Regions from separate parts of the Xanthomonas sp. NCPPB 3582 genome, predicted to be linked through region 3. Evidence: predicted binding sites of a transcription regulator. Region 3 holds the regulator's gene; each other region holds the start of a gene.

Region 1 (6,753 bases), 1.8 Mb from region 3:
CGCGGTGATGCCCATCGCCGCCAGCTGCGGCAGTTGCGCCTTCACGCCTGCATAGCCACCGCAGGCACCTACGTGCAGTTCGTAGATCACCGCCTCGTCCCAGGGCCGGCCCTGCCATTGCGGGTGGCTCCAGCGGTAGCCATCGGTGGGCTGCACGGCGCTGGCGCCATGCACGCCGTCCGGCTGCCAGCGCGAGGCCGGATCCGGTACCGGCTCGCCCCCGTCGATGCTGTAGCGATAGCGCGCACCGGCGGCACAGGCCAGCACCGCACTGAAGAAGCCGTCCGCCCCCGCCTGCAGCGCAGCGCGCGCGCCATCGGCGAACACCACCTCCACGCGGCTGGCCTCCGGCGCCCAGAGCGCGAAGCGCACCTGTCCTTCACCCGCTGGCCATGCGCCCCAGGCCGGGGTGGTCGCGTCGCGCTCGTTCATTGTCAGTTCTCCGCTTGCAGGTAGATCGTGGCCAGCGGCGGCAGGGTCAGGCGCAGCCGTTGCGCATGCCCATGCATGCCCATCGGCTCGGTCGCCAGGCGACCGCCGTTGCCGAGGTTGCTGCCACCGTAGTGGGCGCTATCGGTATTGAGGATTTCGCGCCAGGCGCCGGCACGCGGCACGCCCACGCCGTAGTCGTGCAGCGGTTGCGGAGTGAGGTTGCTCACCGCCAGCAGCGGCACGCCGCCGCCGTCGGGATCGTGGCGGATGAAGGCCAGCACGCTGTTGCGCGCATCGTCGGCCACGCTCCAGTCGAACCCCTCGGCACGGTGGGTGCCGCGGTACAGCGCCGGCACGCGGCGCAGCGCGGCATTGAGATCGCCCACCAGCCGTTGCATGCCGCGATGCGGGGCGCCATCGAGCAGGTGCCAGTCCAGCGACTGGTCGTGATTCCAGTCGGCCCACTGGCCGAATTCGGCGCCCATGAACAGCAATTTGTCGCCCGGGTGCGCCCACATCAGCGCCAGGTAGGCGCGCAGGTTGGCAAAGCGCCGCCAGTCATCGCCGGGCATCTGCCCGAGCAGGCCGCCGGTGCCGTGCACCACTTCGTCGTGCGATAGCGGCAGCACGAAGCGCTCGGAGAACGCGTACACCAGGCCAAAGGTGAGCTGGCTGTGGTGCTGGGCGCGCTCGGCCGGATCGCGCTGCATGTAGCTCAGCGTGTCGTGCATCCAGCCCATGTTCCACTTGTGGGTGAAGCCCAGCCCGCCATCGGCCAGCGGTGCGGTCACCCCTGGCCAGGCGGTGGATTCTTCGGCGATGGTCAGCACGCCGGGAAAGCGTGCGGCGATCTCGCCGTTGAGCTGGCGCAGGAAGGCCACCGCTTCCAGGTTCTCGCGGCCGCCGTGCGCATTGGGCACCCACTCGCCCTCCGCGCGGCCGTAGTCGCGATACAGCATCGAGGCCACCGCATCCACGCGCAGGCCATCGAGGTGGTAATGGTCGATCCACTCCAGCGCACTGCCCAACAGGAACGCGGTCACTTCCGGGCGGCCGTAGTTGTAGATCAGCGTATTCCAGTCGCGGTGCATGCCTTCGCGCGGGTCGGCGTGCTCGTACAGGGCCGCGCCATCGAACTGCGCCATGCCGTGTGCGTCATCGGGAAAGTGCGCGCTGACCCAGTCCAAGATCACGCCGATGCCGGCGCGATGGCAGGCATCGACAAAGGCGGCAAAACCATCCGGGCTGCCATGCCGCGCGGTGGGCGCATACAGGCCCAGCGGTTGGTAGCCCCACGATCCACCAAACGGGTGTTCGGTGATCGGCAGCAGTTCGATATGGGTGAAGCCGAGCTGCTGCACATACGGAATCAGCTGCCCGGCCAGGCTGGACCAGTCCAGCGGCTGATCATGCCCGTCACGGCGCCACGAGGCCGCATGCACCTCATAGATGGACATCGGCGCCGGCAAGGCCTGCGCACTGCGCCGACGCATCCACTCGGCATCGGTCCAGGCGAATGCCGCGTCACCGGGCACCACCGAGGCGGTGGCCGGCGGCAGCTCGCTCTGGCGCGCCACCGGGTCGGCCTTGAGCAGCACGCGGCCATCGGCCGCGGTGATGGCGTATTTGTAGCGGGCGCCGGCTTCCACGCGCGGCAGGAACAGCTCCCAGAAGCCACCACTTCGCTGGCGCATCGGGTGCCGCCGCGCCTCCCAGCCATTGAAGTCGCCGACCACGGCCACGCGCTGCGCGTGCGGTGCCCATACCGCAAAGCGCACACCCGGCACCTCGCCGCAGCGCATGTGCTGGGCGCCCAGTGCGCGGCGCAGCGCCTGCCCGTCGCCGGCGGCGATCTGCAGCAGCAGCGATTCGTCCAGGATCGGGCCGAACGCGTAGGGGTCTTCGATCTCCTGCACCACGTCCGGCCACACGATGCGCAGCCGGTACGGGCCGTCGCCGGCCAGTTCGCCTTCGAACAGGCCATCGGTCTCGGTGGCCTGCATGCGCGCCAGCAGCTTGCCGCGCGGATCGATCAAGCCCATCGCCTCGGCGCCTGGTGCCAGCACGCGCACGCGGCGGCGGCCGTCGGCCTGCGGATGCGGGCCCAGCACCGTGAATGCATCGGCGGGCAGCCCCTGGGCCAGTGCCTGCAGGGTCTGCGCAACATCGGACATGCCTTCCGTGGTCACCGCGTCAGTTTCCGTCTCCTGGACCTGCCCGCCCAACCGTTCGCTCATGACACCGTCGCAAGCGCGGGCGCGGTGGCGGCGGTGTGTTCGTAAAGGGAGAGATACTTCTTGCCGGCCACATCCCAGCCGCTGGGGCGCAGCATCGCCGCCCGGCGCATCGCCGCCAGCAGGCTGGGCAGGCGGAAGGTACGGAAGGCGCGTTCCAGGCAGCGGCGCAGCGCCTCCACGCTGGCGTGCTGGAACAGGAAGCCGGTGACGCCATCGTCCACGGTGTCGATCAGCCCGCCAGTGGCGTGGGCGATCGGCAGGCAGCCAAAGCGTTGTGCATACATCTGGCTCAGCCCGCAGGGCTCGAACCGCGACGGCATCAGCAGGAAGTCGGCACCGGCGAACATGCGCCGTGCCAGGCCTTCCTCGAAGCCGATGAAGGCGCCGACCTGGCCGGGATAGCGGCGGGTCAGCTCGGCCACCTGCTGCTCGATCTCCGGCTCGCCACCGCCGATCACCGCGATCTGGCCACCGGCGGCCACGATCTGCGGAGCGACCTCGCAGATCAGGTCCAGGCCCTTCTGGTGCACCAGCCGCGAGACCACCGCAAACAGCGGGCCGTTGCTCTCGCGCAAGCCGAACGCCTTGCGCACCTGCCCGGCGTTGGCCTGACGGCCCTGCCAGTGGTTCACGCTGAAATGCGCATCCAGGTGCGCGTCGGTGCGCGGGTCCCAGCTGGCATCGATGCCGTTGACGATGCCGGTCAGCGCGCCCATGGCGGCGCGACCGGCCAGCAGCCGGTCCAGTCCGCAGCCCTGTGCCGGGCCGGTGATCTGCTTGGCATAGCTGACGCTGACGGTATTGACGTGATCGGCATTGACGATGCCGCCGCGCAGGAACGACATCTGCCCGTAGAACTCCAGCTCGGCCACGCGCTCGGCGGGAATGCCCAGCGCCGCAGCCATCGAATACGGCACCAGGCCCTGGTAGGCCAGGTTGTGGATGGTGAGCAGACACGGGGTGGTGCCGCCGGACCAGCGCACATAGCCGGCCGCCAGCGCACACGGCCAATCGTTGAGATGCAGCAGGCGCGGCTTCCAGCCCAGCCCGGCATGGCCGGCGGCGATCTGCGCGGCGGCATGCGACAAGGTGGCGAAACGGATGGCATTGTCTTCGAACTCCGAACCGCTGGTGCTCACGTACGGCGAGCCATCGCGTTCGAACAGTTCCTTGGACAACAGGATATAGATCGGCAAGCCGTCCGATTGCACGATACGGCCGATGTCGCAGGCCGGCAGCGCGGCATGCGCCAGCACACGGCCCACGATCTCGACCTTGCCGGCGCGCTCGAGCACCGCGCGATACCCGGGGATCAACACGCGCACGTCATAGCGATGACGCAGCGCGCGCGGCAGTGCGGCCGCCACATCGCCCAGACCACCGGCCTTGATGAAGTCGGCCATCTCCGACACCACGAACAACGCACCGCGCGTGTCGGCCAGCGACACCGGCAGACGCTCGTGATGGCGGATGAAACGTCCGCGCGCGTCGCGCGGCCGCCCGCTCTTCTTCAGCGTGGGGATCAACGCGCTGCGCTCGAGGCGTGCGCTGGTAGCGTGGAGCGGCATCATGGCAACCATCTAAACGTCCGTCGTAAAGTGGGTGGAGACGGAAAACGGCGAAGCGACAACCATCGTCTGCCGATCGGGCCAGACGACATGCAACGAATGAGGAGCGGGGCCAACGCGCGTACTCCACGTCGTCCTTGTCGATGAATCTACACCCCGACCAAATAAAATATGCGTGAACATGTGCTGACTTTTCTGCGACAGCCACATTCCATCGCGCACGGTTGCGCATGCCGACAGGCATAAGCGACGCATCGCAGTGCAACGACATCCCCGCATCGGTGCACTGGCACTGCGATGCACCGAATGCGGGAGAACCTGGCCGCGCTCGTCGTCATCTGCGTGACTTGTTCATGCCTGGGTTCACGACGTTCTCGGCACCGCCCTTCGCGAGGGAGCCATGCCGTGCCGCGACGCTACGGTCGGGCCTGCTCAAGCGGCCTGCGCCTGCGCCGATAAGGAGCGTTAGCACGTCGACCTTTTCGAGATCTGGCATGGCAGACCAGCCTGAACTTCCAAGCCGCCCGCGTGGCGGGCTGCGCCGTCTGTTGCCCTGGGGTGGCGCGGACAGCGCGCGCCCGGCGGCCGCCCTGCCGAGCGTGCGCAGTTCCGCGCACGGCGCACAGGCCATGGCTGCCCACCAGCTGGTACCGGCCAAGGCCAAGTCCGGCACGCACGATCCGGCCGCTGCCACGGCCATGCTGATCCGCCTGTTCTCGCATGCCGCACATCCGGAAGCCCTGCTGCTGGCGTTCGCCGACGGCATGGCCAGCCTGCATGGCGAACTCGGCGACATGGGCGTACGCCTGAGTACGGCCTACGCCGCCGGCGACTGGCTGGGCTATGGCCGCACGCTGCGCCAACTGATCGACAAGTACATCCGCACCATCGATATCGGCGACTCGCTGGCAGAAGGCCGTACCGAAGCCGAACAGCTGCGCGACCTGCTGCGCCATGCGCTGGGCAATGCCCTGGCCACCTTGCTGCAACGCAGCCCGGAGCTGGCCGAAGAGGCCCAGACCCTGGCATCGGCCCTGCGCCACTGGCGCCCGGGGCATGAGCTGATCACGCTGGAGCAGCGCCTGCGCGAGCTCAGCCACCAGATCGGCCTGCGCGCCGAAGACGCCAGCGAACAGCAGAACCTGTTGCTCGGCTTGTTCGACCTGCTGCTGGAGAACGTCGGCGAACTGCTGGACGATCGCAGCTGGTTGCAGGGCCAGATCTCGGTGGTGCGGCAGCTGCTGGCCGGCCCGCTGGACGGGGAGTCGATCGAGCAGGCGCGTGGCACCCTGCGCGAGGTGATCTACAAGCAGGGCCTACTCAAGCAGGGCATCGCCGACTCCAAGACCGCCATGCGCGAGATGATGGTGTCCTTCGTCGACCGGCTCGACGGCATGGCCACCAGTACCGGCGAATATCACGACCGCGTTGCCGGCTATTCGCAGGCGATCGGCGACGCTCGCAGCATTCCCGATCTCAATCGCCTGCTGCAGGACGTGCTGCAGGACACCGCCGGGGTGCAGGCGCAGGCACTGGCCGCACGGGACGAACTGCTCTCGGCACGCCGCCAGGTCGAAGAGGCCGAACAGCGCATCGCCTCGCTGGAACAGGAGCTCAATGCGGTGGCTGGACTGGTCCGCGAGGATCAGCTGACCGGCGCGCTCAACCGGCGCGGCTTCGAAGAACTGTTCCAGCGCGAAGCGGTCCGCACCCAGCGCAGCGGCCAGCCGCTGTGCGTGGCGATGCTGGACCTGGACGACTTCCGTCGCCTCAACGAGGCCCATGGCCATGCCGGCGGCGACGCGGCGCTGCGCCATACCGTGGACGTGGCCAAGGCGGTGTTGCGCACCACCGACGCCATCGCCCGCTTCGGTGGCGAGGAATTCGTGCTGTTGTTACCGGACTCGACCATCTTCGAAGCCAGCGCGGCGGTGATCCGTCTGCAGCGTGCACTGGCGCAGCGCTCGCTGTTGCACGAGGACGTGCGGATCTTCATCAGCTTCAGTGCCGGCGTGGCGCTGCGGCATGCCGACGAGACCCAGGACGAACTGATCCGGCGCGCCGACCGCGCCATGTACGACGCCAAGGCCGCGGGCAAGAATCGGGTGATCAGCGCCGATTAACGGTAGTGATGAGTTGCCCCTGAAAATCTTCTTAAAGTCTGTTCGAAGTCTTCCCCCAATGACCCGGTCAGATAGAGCGATCTCTATCTCGCTAGCGCCGATGGCAACGTTCATCAGGTTGGTCAGGCGGTTGGCGCCGTCGTAGTAGTAATCTTAGCTGTTGCCCCCGGTGACGTGCGTGCGCCGATTGTCCTGCGCGTCGTAGGTATAGCGATGCGCGCCGGTGCCGCCAAAGGGGTGGTGGTCTCGCTCCTGGCGGACAGGCCGTCGGGAGTGTAGGTCCAGCGCTGATCGCCGTTCTTGTCGGAGAAGGGCAGTCAGGACAATCGATCTCGCACATCGTAGTTGCTTAGCACCACGCACCCGGGGAGCTAATGCGTCTTCCCGGTTGCA
Region 2 (6,753 bases), 1.6 Mb from region 3:
CCAGCGGGCGCGATGTGCCCAACGAGGTGAGCAAGCGGCTTGCCAAGGCCGGCTTCAGTACCCAGCTCGCGCTCGACGGCGTGCTCGCCATCTTGCCCGCGCGCCGGTAACGCGCGCGGCGTACTGCCTGGCCGCGCAACGGATCTGCGATGCCGCCCCTTCGACACCACCCCGTGCGCGTAGTCCATCGTGCACAAGCGTCCGCTGCAGCAGCCGCGTCGCCGGCAGTGAGCCATGTACGGTAGCGGGCAGTCGTCAGGCGGGTGAGGACAGCGCACTGGCAATCGGCGTGTCGGGATGGCCCTGCCGATTCGCAGCACCGGCCGCACCTTTCGGCCGCTGCGCAACAGTTGTGTCGGCTGCTTCTGGAAGCAGAGTCATTCGCACCGGTGTGATCGCAGCGCTGCTGCAATCGCTGGTGGCTGTGCGGCGTGATCGACGATCGCTGCACAGCTATTGCGGTCTTGGCGCCACGACCGTGGTGTTTCAGGCGACGATTCGCTGCCGCTAGCCATCCAGGCCAAAGATCAGCGTGCGATGCGCCGCCACGCCGGCCATTGCACCGCTGGCGACGGCGAAGGCTACCGATGCGGCGGGGTTGGCGACATCGCCGCAGGCGAATACGCCTTGCACCGTGGTGGCCTGCAGCGCATCCACCGCGACGTGGCTTCCCAAGGGACCATCGTTGCTGCCACAGCCCAGCTGCGCGACCAAGGGGCTGAGGGTGGTACGCGGGGTGACGAACACGCCATCCAGCGCAAACGCCTGGCCATCGCACAACACCAGTTCCAGCGACTCGCCCTCCCCTTGCAATGCGGCCACCGCACCGCCGACCACTTGCACACCGCGCGCCTGCAGCTGCCGCTGCTGCGCAGCGTCCAGCACCAGCGTGTCATTCAAGAACAGGCGGGTAGCGCCCCAGTCCGGCAGCATCGCCGCCTGGTGCGCCGCAAACGCCGAGGTCGCCAGCACCCCGATGTTCCCCCGCTGCAACTCGTAGCCGTGACAATAGGGACACACGAAGACCTGCCTGCCCCAGCGCTCGGACAGGCCGGCGACCGCGGGCAACTGGTCGGCCACGCCGGTGGCCAGGATCAGGCGGCGTGCGGTGTGGCCGCTGCCATCGGCCAACGTGACCTGGAAGGCATCGGCCTGCCCACCTAGCTGCGTCACCTGCCCGTCGACCCACTGCACGCTGGGATACGCCAGCAGCTGCGCGCGCGCTTCGGCGGCGATCTGCGCCGGCGATTCGCCATCGCGCCCCAGAAAACCGTGCGAGGTCGCCGCGAAGCGGTTGCGCCGCTGGCCGCCATCGACCACCAGGACCGTGCGCCGGGCGCGCGCCAATTGCAGGGCGGCGGAAAGCCCCGCGTAGCTGCCGCCAATGATGATCACCGCGTGCTGCATGTCCGCTCCCGGTCGCTACGCCATTTATGTAATTTTCAATGTTACATGAAAAGACGCACAGCTCAACCCCGGGGCAGTGCCGCGCACTGCGCCGGATATGTGCGGGATCAACGCTGCAGCGTGCGGCTGCGCTTGCCTGCGGCCTTTGCCGGCGTGCCTGGCGTTGCCGTGCCGGCGCCGCACATCGCATCGAAGTCGCTGGCCAGGGCGGCCAGCGTCACCGACCCCAGGCGATGCAGCAGCAGCGCTTGGGCATCGGCCAGCGCATCGGCGATCGCCGCGTTCACCACGCGCTCCACCCCGCACTGCGGGTTGGACTGATCGGCGCCGATCGCAAACAGGTGCGGGCCGCCGACCGCGCGATGCACATCCAGCAGCGTCACCTGCGCCAGATCGCAGGCGATCTGCCAGCCACCGTTGTGGCCCTTGCTCGATTGCACGTAACCGGCACTGCGCAGCCCGGCCATGGTCCGGCGCACCACCACCGCATTGGTCGACAACATGCCGGCGATCTGCTCGGAGGTCATCGGCTGCGCGCTTCTGGCCATGTGCAGCAGCACGTGCAACATGCGGGAGAGACGGCTATCGGTGCGCATGCGGTCCTGGGGTGGTCGGTCGGTTCACGGCAACGACCTGTCGTCGTCGCTGCACGATTGTGCCGCAGCACCACGCCATTATCGCAGCACGTCGCTGCGCCGCAGGCTCAGCACACCGCCCACTGATCGCGCCCGGCGGTCTTGGCGGCATACAGCGCCAGATCGGCCTGGCCCAGCAACACGTCCAGCCCGCTCCCCGGTGCGACGCTGACCGCGCCCATGCAGAACCGCACCGGTTGCTCGGCGGGCAGGCCGGGGATGGCGATGGCAGCCACGGCGTTGCGCAGGCGTGCGAACACCGCCGGCAGTTCGTCCGGGCTGCATCCGGGCAACACCAGCAGGAATTCCTCCCCGCCCAGCCGCCCCAGCCGGTCCTGCGCGCGCAACGCCAGCTTCGAGGCGCTGGCCAGCGCCTTGAGCACCGCATCGCCGGCGGCGTGGCCATGCACGTCGTTGATCAGCTTGAAATGATCCAGGTCGATCAGGGCCAGCATGCAGGGCGTCTGCGTACGCAAGGCGTGGTCGATCTGCTGCTGTGCCTCGACGCGGATGGCACGGCGATTCGGCAGGCCGGTGAGTTCGTCGCGCATGGCCAGGCGCGACAGCTGGCGGCGATGGCGCGCACCGAACGCCAGCACCACCAATGCACCGACCAGCAGCAGGCAGGCCGCGCACAGCGCGATCCAGAGCGCGCGCTGGCCGGCCTCGCGTGCCTGCAGCGCCAGCCGTGCGGTTTCGCTGCGGCGGCGCAGCTCGGCGGTTTCGGCGTCGCGGCGCGCATCTTCGTAGCGCGCCTGCAGCCGCAGCATCACGGTGTCGCGCTGGCGGCCCAGGTTCTGCGCGCGCAATGCGTTGGAGCGTTGCAACTCCTGGTAGGCCTCGGCGTGCCGGCCTTCGGCGGCCAGCGCCTGGGCGATGGCATCGACCAGCTCGGCACGCCCGGTCAGGGCCAGATTCGGGTCGTCGGCGGACTTGGCCGCGGTGATCGCACCGCCCAGCTCGGGCGATTTCAGTGCGGTGAGCGCCTGCAACAGCACGGTATGGCAGGCCGCCACGCGGCCAACATTGCCCTGTTTCTGCATCAGAGGCAGCGCTTCGCGCGCCATCGTCAAGGCTGCCTCGGCATCGCCGGTCCTGATCAAGGCCTCGCTGGCATTGGTCAGCGCCGCCGCCACGCCGGCCTGATCGCCCAGCTCGCGGCTCAACGCCAGCGCGCGCCGGAAATGCAGCAACGCCGCCGCCGGTTGCTGCAGCGCCAGCGCACTGCCGTATTCGTATTCGATCAGGCTGCGCTGGAAGCGCGCCGGCTGGTCGTGCAGGCGCGCCAGGGCGCGCTGCAGGTAGTCCTGCGCATCGTTGTCGTCGGCCACCTTGCCGGCGACACGGCTGGCCAGTGAGCCGAGCTGGGTCAGGCCATCGACCTCCAGGCCGAGCAGCCCTTCGCGCGCGGCGCACTGGTAACTGGTTTGCGCCGCGCTCCAGGCTTCGTCGCTGCTGCCGGAGGCCAGCATGCTCCACATGTCGATCGCTTCGACCTCGCACAGCAGATCGCTGCGCCCCAGCGCGCGTGCCTGCTGCCGCAGGCCGTTCAAGCGCGCCACCACGCTGCGGTTGGGGTTCTCGCGCACATCGCTGAGCGTCTGCACGATGTCCAGCCAAAGCTGCGCCTGCGCCGCACTGCCGTGCACCTGGTCCAGCAGGCCGCGCGCCCGGGTCAACGCCGCCTGGCGCGCCTCGTTGTCCTCCAGCGAGATCAGCACCCGCGCCTGCGCCAGCGACGCCCAGAACTGCGCGTCGCTGTCGTGCTCGGCCCTGGCCCTCTGCAGCGCCTGCTGGGCGATCTGCAACGCGCCGACCGGGTCGTCGAGCGTGGCCGACTCGATGGTTTTCCACGGCTGCGGCTGCGCACAGGCCACGGCGCTGATCGCCAGCAACAGGCACGCGATGAGCACGCCCCGCCAGACCGTCGCAGGCATGCTCAACGATCGCTCACGGCGAAGCGGGACCACAGCGCTGGCGCGCCGCGCCCACGACCACCCGGCCGACCTGGGCACTGGCTGTTTGCTGCGGCATCTCAGGCACTCCCGTGGTCGCACAGCGGTGGAATCCAGTAAGCGAGACAGCAAGGCCTGCGCGCTCGAGGTGATGCGGCTGCCATCATGACCGGCGCAGCTCGCCTGTAACGTGATCGCCAGCAGTGGTCGAGCCCGTTATCGGCCCGGCTACAGAAGACTTGAATCGCCGCGCCGCGCTCACGCGCAGGCACGACGCCGCCACTGCCCGGGGACGTAAACTGCGCATGGCCGCTGCCGCCCCCGACCCTGCTGGAGATGCCGTGAGCTTGCCCCTGCGCCGTGTGCCGCCCCTGCTTGCCGCCGTGCTGTTGTCGGCCTGCGCGACCCAGACCCCGCGTGCGCCGCAACGCTCGCCGGAGGTGGTCAAGGCCGATATCGTCCGCCGCCTGCCGGCCACGCTGCCCGACCGCGCCGGCTGGGCCAACGATGTGTATGTGGCGCTGTCCTCGCAGGCGCTGGACACCAGCGCCGACCAGATCTGCGCGGTGCTGGCGGTGACCGAGCAGGAATCGACCTACCAGGCCAACCCGGTGGTGCCCAACCTGGGCAAGATCTCGCGCGCCGAAATCGGTCGCCGCGCCAGCGCGCACCACGTCCCCGCCTTCATGGTGGAAGCGGCGCTGCGGATCACCTCGCCGGACGGCCGCAGCTACGCCACCCGCATTGCCGCCGCGCGCACCGAGCAGGAACTGAGCCGCATCTTCGAGGACTTCAGCGGCAGCGTGCCGCTGGGCGCGCGCCTGTTCGACGGGCTCAACCCGGTGCACACCGCCGGCCCGATGCAGGTGAGCATCGCCTTTGCCGAACGACATGCCGAGCGCTATCCGTATCCGCTCGACGGCTCGATCCGCCACGAGGTGTTCACCCGCCGCGGCGGGCTGTGGTTCGGCACCACCCATCTGCTGGGCTACCCGACCAACTACGACGCGCTGTTGTACCGCTTCGCCGATTTCAACGCCGGCTGGTACGCCAGCCGCAACGCCGCGTTTCAAGCCGCGCTGAGCAAGGCCAGCGGCATCGCGCTCGCGCTGGACGGCGACCTGCTCACCCCCGGAGCCAGCCTGGACGCACCCGGCGGTACCGAACGCGCCGCACGCGCGCTTGGCAGCCAGTTGGCAATGAGCGACCGCCAGATCCGGACCGCCCTGGAAGCGGGCACCACGCTCGAATTCGAAGACAGCGCGCTGTATCGCCAGGTCTTTGCGCTGGCCGACGGCGCTGCCGGCACGCCATTGCCGCGCGCGGTACTGCCGGGCATCACCCTGGACAGCCCCAAGATCACCCGCACGCTCACCACCGCCTGGTTTGCGCAGCGGGTGAACGAGCGCTGGAAGCGCTGCATGGCCAAGTAGGTGCACCCGCCGCAGGACGCGCGGCACATGCCGCGCCACGTCCGACACCTTCGTTGCGCGACAAGGCACGACCTTTGGCAGGGTCGCGTGCCGCGCGCGCGCACGTAGCATGCGAGGTTGCGCCGCCGTTGCCGGCGGGTGTCCTTTCGATGAGGTCCACATGCCCACCCCGTTGCCGCTTCGCCGCCTGCTCGCCACCCTGTCGATCGCCTTGCTGCCTGTCGCAGCCAATGCGCAGGCCCCCAGCGTGACCGAGGCCGACTACGCGCGTGCCGAACGCCTGATCTACTACGCCGCCCAGCCCCTGGTCGACCATGCCCCCACGCGCGTCAGCTGGCTGGATGCCACCCACGTGGTCTACGTCGACCACGATGCCAAGGGCGACCAGCTGTTGCAGCTGGACACCGCCACCGGCAAGACCGCACCGCTGTTCAAACCCGCCGCACTGGCCGCCTCGCTCAATGCCTTGCTCAAGACCGGCGACAAGCCGCTCAAGGCCGCCACCCTCGCACCCAAGGTCAGCCTCAGCGCCGATGGCCGCTACCGTTTCAGCGTGCGCGACACGGCGGTGCTCTGCGATGCGCGTGCAAGGTGCAGCAAGCTGTATGCGAAGGACAAGCCCGAACCGGGCGTGCTGTCGCCGGACAAGCGCAGCGAAGCGTTCATTCGCAACTGGAACCTGTGGGTACGCGAGCTGGCGACCGGCAAGGAGACCCAGCTCACCCGCGACGGCGTGGAAAACTTCGGCTACGCCACCGACAACGCCGGCTGGCAGCACAGCGACAACGCCATCGTTGCGTGGTCGCCGGACTCGCGCAAGATCGCCACCTTCCAGCAGGACCAGCGCAAGACCGGCGACATGTACCTGGTAAGCACCAAGCTCGGGCATCCGGAACTGCAGTCGTGGAAGTATCCATTGGCTGGCGACAAGGACGTGACCATGATCGAGCGCGTCATCGTCGACGTGCCCGGCGCCCGCGTGGTGCGGCTGAAGATGCCCGCCGACCAGCACCGCTCCACGCTGTGCGACGACGTGAGCTGCTCGACGGGCCTGTGGGACGATGTGAAGTGGGCGCCGGACAGCAAGACCCTGGCGTTCGCCTCGACCTCGCGCTTCCACAAGCAGGTCTGGTTGCGCATTGCCGATGCCCAGACCGGCGCCGTGCGCACCGCCTTCGACGAAACCGCAAAGACCTACTACGAAAGCGGCCAGGTCGCGGCCAACTGGGCCTACCTGCCCGGCAGCAACGAGGCGGTGTGGTTCTCCGAGCGCAGCGACTGGGGCCAGCTGTATCTGTACGACCTGGCCACCGGCAAACCCAA
Region 3 (6,753 bases):
AATTGCAGTGATAGGTGGGGCTCCCGCTCAACCGCGTGATTGATGCGCATAGCACTGCGGAAGGCCAGGACGCGACGTGGTGGGACGAGCAGTCACTTATTGAACAGGTTGCCAAGGCCCGCAAGGGTGAGCGCCCTCAACACGACTGAAGCGACACGCAGGATCAGGCGATAGCGTTCGCCTTCACCAGTGGAGCCGAGGGTAGGCAATCAGACGAAGCACATTCGTCCTCGATTTACACAGTCAACTTCTGATGCCACTGCGGCCGACGAAGTAATGTGGTGGACACCGCCACCATAAGCGTGCCCCGAGCGCGACGGGACAACACATCGCGCCCGGGTGCGCTCCGGCACAGCCCGAGAGTCTTCGCCCGCCAGCCATCGCCATAGGCTGCCCGCCACCCAGATCCAGGCGTCGGAAATCCGCCACTTGGCGAACTCCCCAATCGATTGCATGACGCCGACCGCTGGAAGCAACGCGAGCGCGGCTTGATGGCGGTTCGCGCAGGGGTTCGATGTGCTCCAAGACACAAGATCGGCCCCGCCGCCCAGCACCTAGGCGATGTCGAACCGGCGGGCAGCAGTGCCAAAAATCCCAATTGGCACCTGCACTTAACGCTGCACATCCGGCACAGCATTTGCTTCCAGCTGTCTCCGCGCGCTCCCACGCCCTCTCGCCAGAAACCCGGCACTGCAGGTTTTGGCACACCGCATGCATTAGCTCTGGCGAGACCGCAGCTAGCACCACCGCTGCGGGGCGGATGGCAGGACTTGGAACTACCCACGGGACAGGCAACTCATGACGCTGGCAACACACCCACATTCAACCCGCACCCGCCCGGCGTCCGGCGGGTCCCGTTCCTGGAGGCAACTGGCATGAAGATCAAACGCTTTGTCGCCCCGGATATGCGCACCGCGTTCCGCATGGTGCGTGAGGAACACGGCCCGGATGCCGTGATCCTGTCCAACCGTCGTACCGCCGAAGGCATCGAGATCGTCGCCGCCAGCAACTACGACGAAGAGCTGGTGCAGCGCGCCCTGGAAACCGCCCGCGAAACCCCGGCCGCCGCCGCGCCGGTGCAGCAGGCTCCCGTGCAGCAGGCCCCGGCGCAAGTCGCTACCCGTCCCGCCGCGCCGGTCCACGCCCCGCTGAAGCCGGCTGCCGAGACCGGTATGAGCCACCGCCAGCGCGTGGCCAGCGCCGCCGAAGACATGATCGCCGCCATGGCCCTGCGCCAGCCGGCCAGCGTGCCACGCCAGGCCCCGGTCGCCACCCCGATCCGCAGCGCCGCGCCGATGCCGGCCGTGCAGGAACTGGCCGCGCCGGTCGTGCAGCGCCAGGAACACGCGCTGTCGGCGGTGCCGGAGCAACTGTTCGCCGACTTTTTGACCACCGCCCCGGTGCAGCGCCCGGCCGTGCAGGCCGCCCCGACCCCGGCCCCGGTCGTGGCCGCCACGGTTGCCGCCCCCGCCCCCGCCTACGCCGCCCAGGACCAGGACGACGACACCTTCGACGACGAAGCCGACTTCGATCTGGACGACGCGCTGCCGCAGATCCTGCCGCCGGCCGCGCTGCCGCCGATCGTGGTCGCCCCGCCCGCCCCCGCTGCCCTGGCCGCGGTGCCGGCCGCCGCCGCGCCGATCCCGCAGAACGACGAAGAACTCAAGCAGCTGCGCGGCGAACTGGCGCTGATGCGGCAGATGATCGAGCGCGAAATGAACCGCCTCACCGACGAGCGCCTGCGCGGCTCCCCGGTGCGTGCGCAGGCGCTGGAACTGATGGACGACTATGGCTTCGACGCCGGCCTGACCCGCGACGTCGCCATGCAGATCCCGGCCGATACCGAATTGCACCGCGGCCGCGGGCTGATGCTGGGCCTGCTGTCCAAGCGCCTGCCGGTGGCCCCGGTCGACCCGCTGGAACGCGGCGGCGTGATCGCCCTGGTCGGCCCGACCGGTGCCGGCAAGACCACCACCATCGCCAAGCTGGCCCAGCGCTTCGCCGCCCAGCACGCCCCGCGCGACGTGGCCCTGGTCACCACCGACACCCTGCGCGTCGGCGGCCGCGAGCAGCTGCACAGCTACGGCCGCCAGCTCGGCATCGCGGTGCACGAGGCCGACAGCGCCGAAAGCCTGCTCGAACTGCTGGACCGCCTGCGCGACTACAAGCTGGTGCTGATCGACACCGCCGGCATGGGCCAGCGCGACCGCGCCCTGGCCGCCCAGCTGAACTGGCTGCGCGCCGCCCAGCAGGTCACCTCGCTGCTGGTGCTGCCCGCCAACTCGCATTTCGCCGACCTCGACGAGGTCGTGCGCCGCTTCGCCCACGCCAAGCCCCAAGGCGTGGTGCTGACCAAACTCGACGAGACCGGCCGCTTCGGCAGCGCCTTGTCGGTGGTGGTCGATCACCAGATGCCCATCACCTGGGTGACTGACGGACAGCGGGTCCCCGACGACCTGCACCGCGCCAATGCCGCCAGTCTCGTTCTTCGTCTTGAAGATTTGCGGCGCGCTGCCGATAAGCCCTGTACTCCGGAGCACAACCATGCAGTCGCGTGAATACGCCAAGCTGACCAACGCCTTCCCCCTGTCGGCGACCCGTCCCGAGCCCCTGGGCCCGGTGCGCACCATTGCCGTGACCGGTGGCAAGGGCGGCGTGGGCAAGACCAACATCTCCGCCAACCTGGCCGTAGCGCTTGCCGACATGGGCAAACGCACGCTGCTGCTGGACGCCGACCTTGGCCTGGCCAACCTGGACGTGGTCTTGGGGCTCTCGCCCAAGTACACCCTGGCCGACCTGATCGCCGGCCGCTGCACGCTCGATGAAGTGATCATCGAAGGCCCCGGCGGCGTGCTGGTGGTGCCGGCCGCCTCCGGTCGCCGCCACATGGCAGAACTGGCCCCGGCCCAGCACATCGGCCTGGTCAACGTGTTCTCCGAACTGGAACGCGACCTGGATGTGATGGTCATCGACACCGCCGCCGGCATCACCGACAGCGTGCTGACCTTCTGCCAGGCCGCCCAGGACACCGTGGTGGTGGTCTGCGACGAGCCGGCCTCGATCACCGACGCCTACGCGCTGATCAAGGTGCTCTCGCGCGAACGCGGCGTGGACCGCCTGCAGATCATCGCCAACATGGTGCGCGACCCCAACGAGGGCCGCCTGCTGTACGACAAGCTCTCGCGCGTCTGCGAGAAGTTCCTCGGCGACGTGTCGCTGAACTACCTCGGCCACGTGCCGCAGGACGACTGGCTGCGCCTGTCGGTGCAGCGTCAGCAACCCGTCATCAAGGCCTACCCCGCCAGTCCGTCGGCGCAGGCCATCGCAGAAATCGCGCGCCGTACCTCGCGCTGGCAGGCCCCCACCGTGCCGCGCGGCAACGTCGAGTTCTTTGTCGAACGCATCATTCAACGGGGAGTGGCCGCATGAGCACCGCCACCGCAACGACCGCTAGCGCGCAATACCGCGCCGTGCAACGCAACAACGCCAACGACGTGGTGACCCAGCACGCCGATCTGGTGCGCCGCATCGCCCACCATCTGGCCGCCCGCCTGCCGGCGAGCGTGGAAGTGGACGACCTGATCCAGGCCGGCATGATCGGCCTGATCGAGGCCTCGCGCAGCTACGACTCCGAACAGGGCGCCTCGTTCGAGACCTATGCCTCGATCCGTATCCGCGGCTCGATGATCGACGAGATCCGCCGTGGCGACTGGGTGCCGCGCTCGGTGCACCGCCGCGCCCGCGACGCCGCTGCTGCAGTGCGCAAGATCGAGCAGAACACCGGCCGTGCCGCCGCCGCCACCGAAGTGGCCGCCGCGATGGAAATGCCGCTGCCGGAGTATCTGCGCCTGATGGAAGATGCCGCGCGCGGCCAGGTGCTGAGCCTGGAATCGCGCATCGAAGATCACGGCGAGCTGGACACCACCGCCAAGGGCGGGCCCAATCCGCAGCAGATGATGGAGCGTGGCGAATTCGGCCGCGAGCTGGGCAAGGCCATCGGCCAGTTGCCCGAGCGCGAGCAGCTGGTGCTGTCGCTGTACTACGAACAGGAATTGAACCTGAAGGAAATCGGCGCCGTGCTCGGTGTCAGCGAATCGCGCGTGTGCCAGATCCATGGCCAGGCCGTGGTGCGTCTGCGCGGCCGCCTCAAGGTATTCGAACTGGCCGATGCCGGTGTCGAAAATGACGATTGATTTTTTTCGTGTTAGGAGCTTGATGTGAACAAGAACATGCGGATCCTGATCGTGGACGACTTCTCGACGATGCGACGTATCGTCAAGAATCTGTTGGCGGATCTTGGCTTCACCAATACCGCAGAGGCCGAAGACGGCAACAGCGCGCTGGCTGCGCTGCGCGCGGGCCCGTTCGACTTCGTGGTGACGGACTGGAACATGCCCGGCATGACCGGCATCGACCTGCTGCGCAACATCCGCGCCGACGCCAAGCTCAAGCACCTGCCGGTGATGATGGTCACCGCCGAAGCCAAGCGCGAGCAGATCATCGAAGCCGCGCAGTGCGGCGTGAACGGCTACATCATCAAGCCGTTCACCGCCCAGACGCTGGAAGAGAAGCTGGGCAAGGTGTTCGAACGTCTGGCGGCGACCGCCTGATGAACGCCACCGTGGAAGCCGATGCCGAACGTGCCGCGTTGATCGAGCGCCTGCAAAGCGCGCTCGATGCACTGGAAAGCGGTGACCAGATCGCCTGGCGTCGCGAGGTCGATCACCTCGCCGCGCTGCGCACACGCCCGATGATGCAGAGCCTGAGCCGGCTCGCCCGCGAACTCGGACAGGCCCTGGGCGAATTGCCCACCTTGCCCGAAGAAGCCGGCGAACTGGACGATGCCTGCTCGCGCCTGGACCACGTGGTGGAAATGACCGAAAAGGCCAGCCATCGCACGCTGGACCTGGTCGAGGAATGCCGCGTGCTGGCCAACCAGCTGCGCGACGGTGGCCTGAATCAGGACCAGGGCGCGCTGATGGACAAGATGCGCCATAACCTCACCGAGCTGTCGCTGGCGCAGAGCTACCAGGACCTGAGCGGCCAGATCATCCGCCGCGTGGCCGGGATCGTGCGCCGCGTGCATGAGGGCTTCGGTGCACTCGGCCTGCCGCCGAAGAATCCCGAGCCGAAGAAAGACGACGGCGGTCTTGCCGGTCCTGCAGTCAAGGGCCTGGACCGTCACGCGGTGTCGCAGGACGACGCCGACGACCTGCTGTCCGGATTGGGGTTGTAACCATGAGTGCTGTTCCAGACGATATTGCTGCCGATTTCATCGTCGAGGCCCAGGAGATCCTGGACCGCCTCGGCGAACAGCTGGTGTCGCTGGAACAGGCGCCAGACGAAGCCGACCAGCTCAACGCGGTGTTCCGCGGCTTCCACACCCTCAAGGGCGGCGCCGGCTTCCTGGCGATCAAGCCGATGGTGGAGCTGTGCCACGCCGCCGAGGAAACCCTGGGCATGGCGCGCTCCGGCCAGGCGGTGCTGCAAGCGCATCACTTCGATGCCGCGCAGCAGTCGCTGGATTATCTGCAGGCCATGCTGGACGCGATGGGCTCGGGCGAACCCGTGCCGCACGCACCGGCCACGCTGATTGCGCAGTTCGATGCCAAGAGCGGCCCGCCAGCGGTCAAGGCGGCGCCCAAGGCCGCTGCCGCTCCGGCACACGATGACGCCCACGCACCCGCAGCGCCCGGCGCCAAGGCCGGCCCCAAGGCGGCCGCCAAGGCCGGTGCCGAAGCCGAACAGACCGTGCGCGTGGACACCAAGCGCCTGGATGCCATCGTCAACCTGATTGGCGAACTGGTGCTCTCGCGCAACCGCCTCAAGACCTTGCGCACCCGCCTGCGCGACGAAGAACTCGACCGCGCGGTGAGCACGCTGGACATCGCCACCGCCCGCCTGCAGACCGCGGTCATGCGCACCCGCATGCAGCCGGTGAGCAAGGTCTTCGCGCGCTTCCCCAAGGTGGCCCGCGACGTTGCGCGCACCCTGTCCAAGGAAGTGGAGCTGGAACTGATCGGCGCCGAAACCGAGCTCGATCGTAATCTGGTCGAAGCCCTGGCCGACCCGTTGGTGCACCTGGTGCGCAACGCCATCGACCACGGCATCGAATCGCCGGCCCTGCGCGAAGCCACCGGCAAGCCTCGTAGCGGCCATGTGCGCCTGTCCGCGCAGCAGGAAGGCGACTACGTCAGTATCGAAATCCAGGACGACGGCGCCGGCATCGACCCCGAGCGCCTGCGCGAGATCGCCCGCGGCAAGGGCCTGATCGACGCCGAGGCCGCCGCCCGCCTGAGCACCGACGAGTGCCTGCACCTGATCTTCATGCCGGGCTTCTCGACCAAGGCCGAAGTCACCGATATCTCCGGCCGCGGCGTCGGCATGGACGTGGTGCAGTCGCGCATCCGCGAACTCAGCGGCCAGATCCAGATCCAGTCCGAGCTGGGCCGCGGCAGCCGCTTCATGATCCGCGTGCCGCTGACCCTGGCGATCCTGCCGACCCTGCTGGTGCAGGCCGGCGAAGCCGTCTACGCCTTGCCGCTGGCGCGCGTGGTGGAAGTGCTGCACGCACCGCAGACCTCGCTGGGCTGGTTCGACGGCCGCGCCGTGCTCGACCGCCGCTCGCATACCCTGCCCCTGATCGACCTGCGCCGCTGGCTGGGCGTGACGGCGGACCAGCCGCCGCTGCTGACCGTGGTGCTGCTGCAGGCTGGCGAAACCCGCTTCGGCCTGGTAGTGGACCAGGTCCGC

Evidence for each region. The regulator FliA, encoded in region 3, starts transcription of late flagellar genes. The targets are predictions, from matches to a motif close to TAAAGTTTNNCNNNCNNNGGCCGATAA.
Region 1: ACCQ05_RS19445 (GGDEF domain-containing protein) is a predicted target of FliA. The motif match lies at 4,670-4,696, and genes of this name have one in related genera.
Region 2: ACCQ05_RS18505 (GGDEF domain-containing protein) is a predicted target of FliA. The motif match lies at 4,214-4,240, and genes of this name have one in related genera.

What each region holds. Positions count from the first base shown of each region.
Region 1 covers NZ_CM192968.1:4,581,429-4,588,181, forward strand. The annotation lists gene treZ (malto-oligosyltrehalose trehalohydrolase) at 1-432, opposite strand, end outside; gene ACCQ05_RS19435 (1,4-alpha-glucan branching enzyme) at 435-2,669, opposite strand; gene glgA (glycogen synthase GlgA) at 2,666-4,249, opposite strand; gene ACCQ05_RS19445 (GGDEF domain-containing protein) at 4,732-6,360, shown strand.
Region 2 covers NZ_CM192968.1:4,363,336-4,370,088, forward strand. The annotation lists gene ACCQ05_RS18490 (class I SAM-dependent methyltransferase) at 1-110, shown strand, start outside; gene ACCQ05_RS18495 (NAD(P)/FAD-dependent oxidoreductase) at 508-1,407, opposite strand; gene ACCQ05_RS18500 (Rrf2 family transcriptional regulator) at 1,515-2,003, opposite strand; gene ACCQ05_RS18505 (GGDEF domain-containing protein) at 2,111-3,979, opposite strand; gene ACCQ05_RS18510 (DUF1615 domain-containing protein) at 4,339-5,430, shown strand; gene ACCQ05_RS18515 (S9 family peptidase) at 5,591-6,753, shown strand, end outside.
Region 3 covers NZ_CM192968.1:2,754,292-2,761,044, forward strand. The annotation lists gene flhF (flagellar biosynthesis GTPase FlhF) at 876-2,558, shown strand; gene ACCQ05_RS11650 (MinD/ParA family protein) at 2,545-3,429, shown strand; gene ACCQ05_RS11655 (RNA polymerase sigma factor FliA) at 3,426-4,193, shown strand; gene cheY (chemotaxis response regulator CheY) at 4,218-4,610, shown strand; gene ACCQ05_RS11665 (protein phosphatase CheZ) at 4,610-5,236, shown strand; gene ACCQ05_RS11670 (chemotaxis protein CheA) at 5,239-6,753, shown strand, end outside.